Regions from separate parts of the Dellaglioa carnosa genome, predicted to be linked through region 2. Evidence: predicted binding sites of a transcription regulator. Region 2 holds the regulator's gene; the other holds the start of a gene.
What was found. Region 2 encodes NrdR, which represses ribonucleotide reductase genes. Its sites were predicted from a motif close to ACACNATATATNGTGT; they were not measured.

Region 1 (6,229 bases), on a different contig from region 2:
ACGTTTCATTTGGCCACTTTCGCCAATTTCGTAATCTGAATCATCCATTGATTCAACACTGCCAAGTAGGTAACCATTACCAACTTGGGAGAAGAAATCATGATTAGATGTTGATGTTGAAATACCATTCATCACAACGGGATTAACATCAGAAGCCGTATCAGGGAATAAAGGATCTTGACCTAAATTCATTAATGCTTTATTCGCATTGTAACGAAGGAAAGTTAAGACTTCTTCAGTCCAACCAACTTCATCGTAAAGTTCGTGAGTATATTTTTCTTCATTTTCATATAATTCAAAAAGAAGATCATACATCCACGTCTTCATTTTTCCTTGTTCTTCTTCAGAAAGTTCATTAAAGCCTAGTTGGAATTTATAACCGATAAAGGTTCCGTGAACAGACTCATCACGTAAAATTAGTTTAATGATTTCGGCAACGTTAGCTAACTTATTATGACCCAGGTAATAAAGGGGCGTATAGAAGCCAGAATAGAATAAGAATGTTTCAAGAAAAACGGAAGCAACTTTCTTTTCTAAAGGCGTTCCATTTTGATAAATACCATTAATTCGTTGGGCCTTTTTTTGTAGAAATTCGTTTTTATCAGTCCATTCAAAAATTTCAGTAATTTCTGAAGCAGTATTTAAAGTGGAAAAGATTGATGAATAACTTTTTGCATGAACAGATTCCATGAATTGGATATTGTTTAAAACAGCTTCTTCATGAGCCGTACGTGTATCATGACGTAATGATTCCATCCCATCTTGTGATTGAACGGTATCCAACAAGGTTAAACCACCGAAATCATGGCTAACTAATGTTTTCTCTGCGGGACTTAATGTCCGCCAATCGTCTAAATCATTTGAAAGGGGGATACGTGTATCCAACCAAAACTGCTCAGTTAGTTTTTCCCAAGTTGCTTTATCGACTTGATCTTCAATTTCATTCCAATTAATTGCTTTATAAATATCATTATTCATTTAACTTTCCTCCGTTACAGTTTAGATAACACAACTCTCACAAGCATTTGCGCCAACTTCTTCTTGATCATCAGTAAAAGTTCTGATGTAGTAAATTGACTTAATACCTTTATTATACGCATAATTACGCAAAATGTTTAAGTCACGTGTTGTCATTTTATCTGTACGGCCATTCTTCCATTCATAGAGACCCGCAGGAATAGTTGAACGCATGAATAAAGTTAAACTAAGTGATTGGTCAATATGTTCTTGAGCAGCAGCATAGACGTCGATTACTTTACGCATATCCATATCATAGGCTGATGTGTAGTAAGGAATAGTGTCGTTTGAAAGGTAAGGTGCTGGATAGTAAATCTTACCAATTTTCTTTTCTTGACGTTCTTCAATTCTGTTAATGATTGGGTGGAGACTTGCAGTCGTATCGTTAATGTATGAAATAGAACCATTTGGTGCAACGGCAAGTCTGTTTTGATGATAGAGGCCAGTGGCTTGAATATCAGCCTTCAAAGCAGCCCAATCTTCTTGGTTAGGAATATCGATACCATCAAATAAAGCAGCGACTTTATCGGAATCTGGACCCCAATCTTCATTAATGTATTTGTCAAAATAAGTGCCTGTTGCATAAGTACTTTTTTCAAAGTTATGGAATGTTTCTTTTTTTTCTTGCGCAATTGCATTTGAAGCTTTCAATGAATGGTAGTTAAGCATCATGAAGTATACGCTTGTGAAATTGATTGAGTCGGCTGAACCATAATGCATATGATTCTTAGCAAAGTAGGCATGTAGACCCATTGCGCCTAACCCAATCGTATGTGCCAAACTGTTCCCTTTTTGAATAGTAGGGACAACGTTGATATCTGAGCTATCAGTTACAAAAGTTAAAGCGCGAACCATTGAATCAACTGAACGGCCAAAGTCTGGAGAAGCCATCATATTAACGATATTTGTTGAACCTAAGTTACATGAAATATCAGTTCCCATGACATCGAAACCTTGTTCGTTATTGATAACTGAGGGTGTTTGAACTTGCATGATTTCTGAACAAAGATTACTCATGATAATTTTCCCATCAATTGGGTTTGCGCGATTGGCAGTATCAACATTAACGATATAAGGGTAACCAGATTCTTGTTGTAATTTAGAAATTTCAGTTTCTAATTCACGAGCAAGAATTGTTTTCTTAATAATATTTTCGTTGGCAACCATATTGTCATATTCTTTTGTGATATCAACATATGAGTAAGGAACGCCGTATTCTCTTTCAACGCTATATGGATCAAAGAGATACATTGTTGCATTATCTTTAATGAGTTCATAAAATTTATCAGGGACAGTAACGCCCAATGATAAAGTTTTAACACGAATTTTTTCATCAGCATTTTCTTTTTTAGCTGATAGGAACGCTACGATATCTGGATGGAATACATCTAAATAAACAACACCGGCACCTTGACGTTGACCCAATTGGTTTGAGTATGAAAAGCTATCTTCTAACAATTTCATAACGGGTAAGACACCAGAAGCGGCACCTTCAATCCCCTTAATTGGTGCGCCAGCACCTCGTAAATTGCTAAGCGTGATTCCAACTCCGCCACCAATACGAGATAATTGAAGTGCTGAGTTAATACCACGGCCGATTCCGTTCATATCATCCGTAATTTGAATTAAGAAACAAGAAACTAATTCCCCACGACGTTTACGACCCGCATTTAAGAAACTAGGTGTTGCAGGTTGGTAACGTTGATGAATCATTTCATTAGCTAAGTTCATGGCTAAATCTGTATCACCATCGGCAAAGTAAAGAACGTTCATTGAAACTCGATCAATATAATTTTCAAGGTAATAGGCATTGTTATCTGTTTTAAGTGCATACTGAGCGTAGAATTTATAGGCCGCCATAAATGTTCCAAAATGGAATTTTTGAGCTGCTAAATAAGCGTACAACTCTTCAATAAATGAAAATTCATATTTATTATAAAAACCGGTTTCAATATAATTATTATCAATTAAGTAATCAAAACGAGCCTGTAACGAATCAAATTTCATTGTATTTTCAGCAACATTTTCTTTTAAGAAGGCAGTTAAGGCTTCTTGATCTTTTTGAAGCGGAATTTGACCATCTACGGGAATATTAATTTCATTATTTAAATCATAATAAGTGACTTTATCACTATCTAACGTTTTTAATGTCAATTTCATCAACTACTTTCTTCATATTGAGGACATCTTCTTCAGTTCCATTGAATTCGAATTCGTACAATAAAGGAACTTTATAGTCAGTCGCGATATCTTTAGCCGTAAAAATAAAAAGTTGGGCGAAGTTTCGGTTCCCACCGCCAACAACACCCAGTATGTTTTCTCTATTTGATTTGTATTCAATGAAGTCATTAACCGATTCAGTGAGCCCAATTTCATAGGTTGGAACAACCAATATGTAGGGCTCATTTAATTCAACGAATGGGTTCGTTGGGTCAATTTCGAATGAAGGATGGCCAATCTTGTTAATGAAGCGACGTGTCTGACCCGTAATACTAAAGAAAACAATTTTCATTAGACTGCCAACTTTTTAAGCATATCTGGACGGAATCCAGCAATTGTATCAAATCCAGTAGCTTCGACAACAGGAACAGCTTGGAATCCTTGGTCTTTCAAGTAGTCAATTGCGTTGTCATCTTCAGAAATGTTACGTTCGTCAAAGTCCACGTTATTTTCCTCTAAGAAGCGTTTTGTCATTTTGCATTGGATACAGTTATTTTTTGTAAATACAGTTACTTTTTTCATTATATAAATCCCCCTTTAATATTTTGTTAATAAGCTAAGTATACATCACGCAACTCAAAAATCAATTAAAAAAACACCACATTTAGTGTGATTTTAAGTTGCATCACACAAGATGTAGTGTTCAAGGTCTTGACTCGTTTATATTAAATTTAGATTGCGAAAATCGAATTTTCTCCGTATTATAGAAACTATTGAGAAAGTAGGGAAAAACATGACTAACTATTATTTTACGAAAAATCCAGATGTCATTCACAACGAAAAAGAATGGACATTTGAACTGCTGAACAACGAATTTAAGTTTACCACAGATAACGGTGTATTTTCAAAAAAAACGGTCGATTTTGGATCAAGAGTTTTATTAAACGCATTTGCTCAACAAGAAATTATTGCGGGAAATATTTTAGATGTGGGATGCGGGTACGGTCCAATAGGACTTGCTATTGCCAAGGATCAACCCGAACGCCAAATTGACATGACCGATGTGAATGAATTGGCATTAGAATTAGCAAAGAAAAATGCTGGAATTAATAAAATAACTAATGTCTCGATTTTTGAATCCGCTGCGTATGATAATGTCACGAAGACGGATTACGCTACAATTGTGACAAATCCTCCTATTAGAGCAGGTAAAAATGTTGTCCATGATATTTTAAGTGGTGCATTTGATCATTTAAAAGTGGGTGGTCAGTTATTTGCCGTGCTACAAAAGAAACAAGGTGCCGGGTCTGCTCAAAAGAAAATGACTGATGTTTTTGGTAATTGTGAGATTATTTTAAAAGATAAAGGATACTATATCTTGATGAGTGTGAAGTAGATGCCAGAAAAATTAACAGAAGAACAAAAAGAATTTTTTATGCGTGAAGCTTTGTATGAGGCAAGGAATGCAAAAATTATTGGCGAAGTCCCAATTGGTTGCGTTGTTGTACAAAATGGCGAAATTATTGGGCGTGGGCACAATATTCGTGAGCATGTTCAAGATGCAACCTTGCATGCCGAAATATTAGCAATTCAAGAAGCCTGCGCTGCTGTTCATAGTTGGCGCCTAGTCGACGCACAATTGTTCGTTACTTTGGAACCTTGTCCAATGTGTAGTGGCGCAATTATTAACTCGAGAATACCAGAAGTTTATTTTGGTGCATTTGACCCTAAGGCTGGAACTGTGGGTAGCATTGGTAACTTGTTAACGGACGAACGATTTAACCACCAAGCAAAAGTTGAATCTGGATTATTGTTGGATGAAGCCAAAAATCTACTCCAATCATTCTTTAGAGAAGTTCGACGTAAAAGAAAAGAAAAAAAGCGATCACAAGGGTAGCTTTTTTGTTCAATTTAAGGTATTATAATAATTGCCGCAAGGCCTTAAGGCAATAGTGTGCTTACGAATTGTGTCAGGTCCGGAAGGAAGCAGCACTAAGTTTGATTCACTTTGTGCCTTAAGTAATTATGATTAATTAAGACTCTTAGTCAGAAATGGCTGAGAGATTTTTTTATTTAAAAAACTATTTATAGATTTTGAAAGGGGAGATTGTGATGAGTTATCAAGCTTTGTACCGTGTTTGGCGGCCACAAAAGTTTAGTGATTTAGTGGGTCAGGACATGATTACACGGACGTTAAAAAATGCCATTATGACACATCAAACGAGTCATGCATACATTTTTAACGGGCCACGTGGAACTGGTAAAACATCCGCGGCTAAAATTTTTGCCAAAGCGGTTAACTGCCACTTTCAAGAAAATGGTGAACCGTGTAATAAATGTGAAACATGTGTCGCCATTACGAATGGTCAATTAAATGATGTCATTGAAATCGATGCCGCATCTAATAATGGTGTTGAAGAAATCCGTGATATTCGTGATAAAGTTAAATACGCACCCACACAAGCTGATTTTAAAATCTATATTATTGATGAAGTCCATATGTTATCTACGGGTGCTTTCAATGCGTTATTGAAGACACTTGAAGAACCTCCCGAAAATGTTATTTTTATTCTTGCAACAACAGAGCCCCATAAGATTCCAGCAACAATTATTTCTCGAACGCAGAAGTTTGATTTCAAACGAATTACGCCAGCTGATAGTTATGCTCGAATGGTGTACATTTTAACGGAAAAAGAAATTGAATATGAAGAACCGGCGCTTAAAGTTGTCGCAAAAGCAGCTGAAGGTGGTATGCGAGACGCCCTAAGTATTTTAGATCAGGTTATCTCATTTGGCGATAATAAAGTGACACTAGATAATGCGCTATTAGTAACGGGTAGTGTAACACAAGACAAAATTCAAACTTATGTGACAGAAGTTAGTCAAAAAGAAACCACACAGGCACTAGAAACGATTCAAGAAATTATTGATGAGGGTAAGGACTCAACTAGATTAATAGAAGATTTAATTGCGTATGGCCGTGATCTATTGCTATATCAACAAGCGCCAGCACTCATTAATCAACTTGAATTAGGGATGGTTGATGATACAT
Region 2 (6,229 bases):
CATTTGAAACTTCCTTATCAACAATGTAGCGTTCAATCGTACGACGAATTGTGGCACCATTAGGCAACCAGTAAGGTAATCCAGCACCAACTTTAGGATCGACAAAGAATAAATCTAAGTCGTTACCGATCACACGGTGATCACGCTCACGTGCCTCTTGACGACGAACTAATTCTGCATCCAAGTCTTTTTGTTTGAAGAATGCCGTTCCGTAAACACGTTGTAACATTGGATTACTTGATTTACCTTGCCAATATGCACCAGCAACTGATAATAGTTGGAAAATTTTAACGTCTGCTGTTGAACGTAATTGAGCACCATCACTTAAATTAACAAATTCGCCTTGTTTGTAAACTTCAACTTGGCCATTTTCATCAGTTGCTTCTACGACTAGTTCAGCACGATAAGGATCTCCAGCAAATAATTCAAGCGCTTCAGCTTTTGATATTAATTGACGTTCAATTTTTAAGTTTTCTTTAACAATAGCTTTCATTTTGTCTTGGATTTTTTTCAAATCATCAACACTGACCTGCGTTTCTCCATTATCTGTATCAAAATAGAATCCATTTTCAATATCAGAACTCATTCCAAATTTCATACCTGGATATAATTGTTGTAAAGCATTAGCCAAAACTTGAGCGGCAGTATGCCATAAAACAACCAAGCCATCTTCAGAATCTTTAGTGACTATTTCAATAGCACCATCAGCCTCTAACGGACGAAGGTAATCAACCAAAACACCGTTGAATTTACCGGCAATTGATTTCTTAGCTAAACTAGGACTAATTGATTTAGCAACATCTTCTGTTGTAATGCCCGCATCAAATTCTTTGATTGCGCCATCTGGAAATGTAATATTTATTTTTGACATGTTAACTTCCTCCATTATTTATCTATTTTTTGATACAAAAAAAGTCCCTAATACACAAATAAGCTTGTGTATTAGGGACGTCGATTAACGTGGTTCCACCCAAATTTAAATCTTTGCCGAAACAAAAATTTCTCCATAGATTTTAACGGATTCAATCCGACCCAACAAAAAGTCAGGCAACATTATGGAAGTGGTCATCACTTATTCTCTGCCAAGAAAGCTTTCAGCTATGCTTTCTCTCCCTGCGGACATAAAAAAAGAATGTAATCTTCCGTATCAATTTAATAACTATTTAACCATTTTTAGTTCATTTTAGCAACTACTAATCTTATTTAGGTCGTCTATTTTTACCAACAATTTTAACTTCTTTTGCTAAAAAATGAACGCGTTCCATGATTCTTTTTGCTTTAAGCGGTTCATCTTCACCCCTTTGACTAATACGCAAATGTTCATCTTCCAATTGTTTCATCGAAAAGTTAGAACTAAAGAAAGTTGGTAATTCCTCTTGCATACGGTACTGCAAAATAACGCCTAAAATATCATCTCGAACCCAGCTGGACATTGCATCCGCGCCGATATCATCAATCATTAAAATTTCAGATTTTTTAACGGCATTTAGCATGTCATAAACGCGATTATCACTAATTGCATTTTTTATTTCAACAGCAAAACTGGGAAAATGCATTAAGGTTGTTTGATAGCCACGGTTGGCCAACTCGTTGGCCATAGCACCTAGGAGATACGTTTTTCCAACTCCAAAACTACCGTAAAAATACATCGCTTGATGATATGCGCTAGGATCGGCCACAAATTCAGTTATGAATTTCAGACTTTGGCTGAGCGCATCCCCTCGCCCATCCATATCAAAATCATTCATCGTTGCATTTTTAATATCTTTAGACATACTCATAGATTTAACACGCTTAGCTAACGCCTTACTTTTTTGCGCCTCAATGAGCGCATCCGTTGGTACATAAGACACATCAATCATATGATTATTCAAAACTAACTGAGGTTTGTAACCGGGCGCTATCATCCCTTTACCTAAAATAATTTTATTTTTTTCAGATAAAAATTCATACAATTTAGCGTCGGCTCTTTGAACATTAGACTCCGTTAATTCAGCTTTATTTTTATCCAAAAAAGCAATCACGTCTGGATCTTCGTAAACTTTCTTCATCAAATCACGATAATTCACGTTAGGATATCGTTCACTTAAGTTTTCATTTTTTAAAAATTTCTTAATTTCTGTCCCTAAATCCTCCATTGTCATCCTCCTTTTGGTGCCGTTTTATTAAACTCATCAAGTTGTCGTTGCAATGCAGCTTTATCAATCTCAGTATCTGCCTCTGGTGCTTGATAATCATCCTTTGCCCAATCAGGCAACGTTTCTTTTTTTATTATTTTTCTTTGACGCTGGTTTGCTACCTTAGTTTCAGTTTTTTTCGTATTAAAATGGCGAACCTGATTAATCGCATCTTCAGGTGTTTTCACTTTTTGCTGTGACCAGTCATTGGCCATAGTATCAACAAATGATTTATTAAGCGTCGCTAAGTCTCGATCAATTAAAATATAATGTATCAAAATATTAATCACTGAATTGGTAAATATTTGGCGTTGTACAAGTTGTTGTAACAGATAGGATTCACTGTCTGTTACGTATCCGCCCTTACTTTCCTTCAATGATTTCAAAAAATCAAAGGGACTGTACGCGTCACTAGCAAGAATTAATTGCGAATCTTCTTCTGAAAAACCAACCTTTTTTAGAGTCTCAACTGATTTTTGACCATTATTCTGTCTATCATCATTCATTGGATCATCTTGTTTTTTTAGTTTAACCTGTTGATTATATTTATGCGCAATCTTTTGCTTAAAGACATTATAATCAACCTCATTGGTTGATAAATCAGCCGCATCACCAATAAACTGTGCCATTTCAATCTCGTCGATATCATACAGGAGATGCTCTGAAACAATCAAATCTCGTTGATTATTAATTTCATCTAAAGACACAAAACTTTTTTTCAATAATTCAATAAAAAATTTAAAATCAAACGAGTCAATAGTATCTGATTCAATCAATTTTTGTGGGGCTTTTTTATTGGTTAAAAACGATTTTTTACTCTCGGAAATAATATCAGGTTTATTAGAAAGATGTACTTGGCTAACTTGGAAAACGTCCAAGAAGCTTTTCGAAATTTCTTTAAATCCGTCTAACTTTAATGTGGGTAATGCAAATCGCGCAGTAATTTCTTTATATCGTGTATCCCCGATTGATTCCCATAACAAGACACTAAGCAAGTCATCCGTAAAAAAATCTGCCGCTTCTAGGGGGCGACGCAACTGATAGACCATCACTTTTCCCATGACGTCATCTTTTTCAAAACTTTTTAAAAGGCCTAAAGCCTCAAGTGAACTTCTTGCTTCATAGAATGCTGCTAAATCAATATTCAGTAACGACAGCAATTCGTTATGCATCTTCCGATTAGATAATTGCGGATTTTGGTTCGCTTCACCCTTTAATAGTGAAAATAGACCACTCGCAATCACACCCATAATAGGTTGATACAAGTAGTCTAATCGTTCTATATCATCATTTGTAACTTTCTCATCCATTAGTACGACGTAGCCATCTTTTGGACTCATATTTTCCCATGTCTCAATCATTGATTATCATTCCTTCAAATCTTACTTATCAGTAGGTGTCTTATCCCGATCCATCATCTCATTCAATTCTTTAAGGAAAACGCCCATATCTTTAAACTGACGATAGACACTGGCAAATCTGATGTACGCAATTTCATCGACATCGGCAAGTAGTCCCATGACGTATTCACCAATAAGTTGACTTGAAATTTCATTTTCGCCTAATGCTCTGACATTATTTTCAACCTGGTCAACAAGATGAGTAATATCCTTCATTGAAACTGGTCGTTTTTCAGCAGATCTGATAATTCCTTTAAGAATTTTTTCGCGGTTAAACTCTTCTCGCGTCCCATTCTTTTTAATAACAAGTAATGGTGTAGCTTCAACCCGTTCAAATGTTGTGAATCTAAATTCACAATTTTCACATTCGCGACGTCGTCTGATAACGCGACCTTCATCTGTTGGTCGACTGTCAACGACTCGAGAGCCATTATGTTGGCAATGTGGACATTTCATTGTGACACCTCATTATTTTTTATTTACATTTATTTAGACATTATTTTGATTACTAAGCCAGTTTAGCACTTGACCCCTTGTAACGGCAACCGTTGTCGAATTATCAATTACAAAATCAGCTAAATCTTTCTTCTTTTGAATTGGCCATTGTGCCTTAATTCTTAATCGCGCCTCAGCAGAAGTCAGCCCATCCCGATTAATTAATCGTTTTAACTGGGTTATTTCGGGTACGAAAACAACCATAACGGCGTCACAGATTGTTTGATAACTCTCTTCAAATAACAATGGCATGTCTAAAACGATTAACGGACTACCTAATTTTCTATGAGATTGAATTTGCGCTAAAATCTCTTTTCTAATAGCGGGATGGATAACGCCATTCAACTTTTCTAATGCGACACCATCACTAAAAACTAATTTTCCTAATTTTTTACGATTTAGCGTGCCATTTTCCATGAGATACTTCTCACCAAATTCATTGATAATCATTTTCAAAGTTTCAGATTCCGGCTCAACAACCTGCCTTGCGATAATATCCGCATCGATTACAGGTACGTTTGAATTCTTAAAAATATGACTAACAGTTGATTTACCTGTCGCAATCCCACCAGTCAATCCAAGTATATAGGTCATATTTAAGCTTTCCTCAGTGGTTGGCAGTGCGGACAATAATGGGTTCCTCGTTGTGCCACCTTTATTTTAACTATGGGCGTCCCACATCTAGGGCATGGTTTACCGGTTTGACCATAAACATTTAAGTCAAATTGAAACAGTCCAGTTTCGCCAAATGCACCAGTATAAGATCTAATCGTTGTACCACCAGCTTGAACCGCAGTAGCCAATTCAAGAATAATATTTTTACGTAAACTACTTAATTTACTATCGGAAATTGAATTTGCTGGTTGTTCCGGATTTATTTTGCTCATCCATAATACCTCATCGACGTAAATATTCCCCAAACCAGCAACCGCTTCTTGGTTCAGTAACACAGGCTTAATAGCCATATGTTTTCGCGCTAAATATTTCTTAAAATTGCTGAGTTTAAATTCATTTTCAGTCGGTTCTGGACCTAATTTTTTAAGACCTGAAAGTTCACGTTCTTGTCCGGTCGGAATTAACTGCATTCGACCAAATTTACGAACATCATTATATCTTAAGTCTTGACCATCAGTTAAATGGAATATAACATGTGAATGTTTTTCAATTGGTTCATCCGTGGCACGAACGAAATATTTACCTTCCATTCGAAGATGAGATACCATTGTCATTTGATTATCAAACCGGAAAAGTAAATATTTACCTAAACGATCGATTGATTCAATTTTCCGTCCCTCAAGTTCATGTTTAAACGGAATGATATCCCCATTTATAATTTTGGGCCATAAAACATCTATGGATTCAATTGTCTTACCAATAACTAACTGACTAAGACCTCTTCGAACCGTTTCAACTTCTGGTAACTCTGGCATACTATCTCCTCCTTACCACTTTTATTTAGTATCAAACCAAGTATCGCCAAATGCACTTTCAACTTTTAGAGGAACCTCTAAAGAAACAGCGGCATCCATAACTTCAGGTACTTTCTTTTGTAAAATGGCAATTTCTTCTTCTGGCGCTTCAAAAATTAATTCATCATGTACTTGCAATAACATTTTAGCTTGCAAATGTTCTTCCTCAAGCATTTTGTTCATATTAATCATCGCCACTTTAATAATATCAGCAGCACTTCCCTGAATAGGTGTATTCATCGCTGTTCTTTCCGCGAATGAACGTAAGTTGAAGTTTCGACTATTAATATCTGGTAAATAACGACGACGATGAAATAGTGTCTCAACGTAACCTTTATCTTTAGCTTCGCGTACAACATTTTCCATATAATCCCTGACACCTGTGAATTCATTTAGATAAGTATCAATGAACGTTTGTGCCTGTTTTCTAGTAATACCAATATTTTTCGATAACCCGAAATCACTAATCCCATAAACGATTCCAAAGTTAACGGCCTTAGACGTCCGACGCATATTTGGTGTTACTTCATCCGGTGAGTCTAATCCGAAGATTCTCATTGCAGTATTGGCATGAATGTCAATTCCCTCTCTAAACGCTTCTTGCATGTTAGCGTCATGGGCAATATGCGCCAAAACACGTAATTCAATCTGCGAGTAATCAGATGAGAATATTTTCCATCCCTTGTGT

Region 1: nrdH (glutaredoxin-like protein NrdH) is a predicted target of NrdR. The motif match lies at 3,865-3,880, and genes of this name have one in related genera.

What each region holds. Positions count from the first base shown of each region.
Region 1 is NZ_JANXLI010000005.1:39,331-45,559, reverse strand. Features, by position in the region: gene nrdF (class 1b ribonucleoside-diphosphate reductase subunit beta) at 1-978, opposite strand, end outside; gene nrdE (class 1b ribonucleoside-diphosphate reductase subunit alpha) at 1,000-3,171, opposite strand; gene nrdI (class Ib ribonucleoside-diphosphate reductase assembly flavoprotein NrdI) at 3,149-3,529, opposite strand; gene nrdH (glutaredoxin-like protein NrdH) at 3,529-3,759, opposite strand; gene N0K80_RS06245 (class I SAM-dependent methyltransferase) at 3,971-4,573, shown strand; gene tadA (tRNA adenosine(34) deaminase TadA) at 4,574-5,074, shown strand; RNA gene ffs (signal recognition particle sRNA small type) at 5,116-5,202, shown strand; gene dnaX (DNA polymerase III subunit gamma/tau) at 5,290-6,229, shown strand, end outside.
Region 2 is NZ_JANXLI010000001.1:599,253-605,481, forward strand. Features, by position in the region: gene thrS (threonine--tRNA ligase) at 1-871, opposite strand, end outside; gene dnaI (primosomal protein DnaI) at 1,200-2,138, opposite strand; gene N0K80_RS02965 (replication initiation and membrane attachment family protein) at 2,141-3,538, opposite strand; gene nrdR (transcriptional regulator NrdR) at 3,560-4,033, opposite strand; gene coaE (dephospho-CoA kinase) at 4,067-4,666, opposite strand; gene mutM (DNA-formamidopyrimidine glycosylase) at 4,669-5,502, opposite strand; gene polA (DNA polymerase I) at 5,524-6,229, opposite strand, start outside.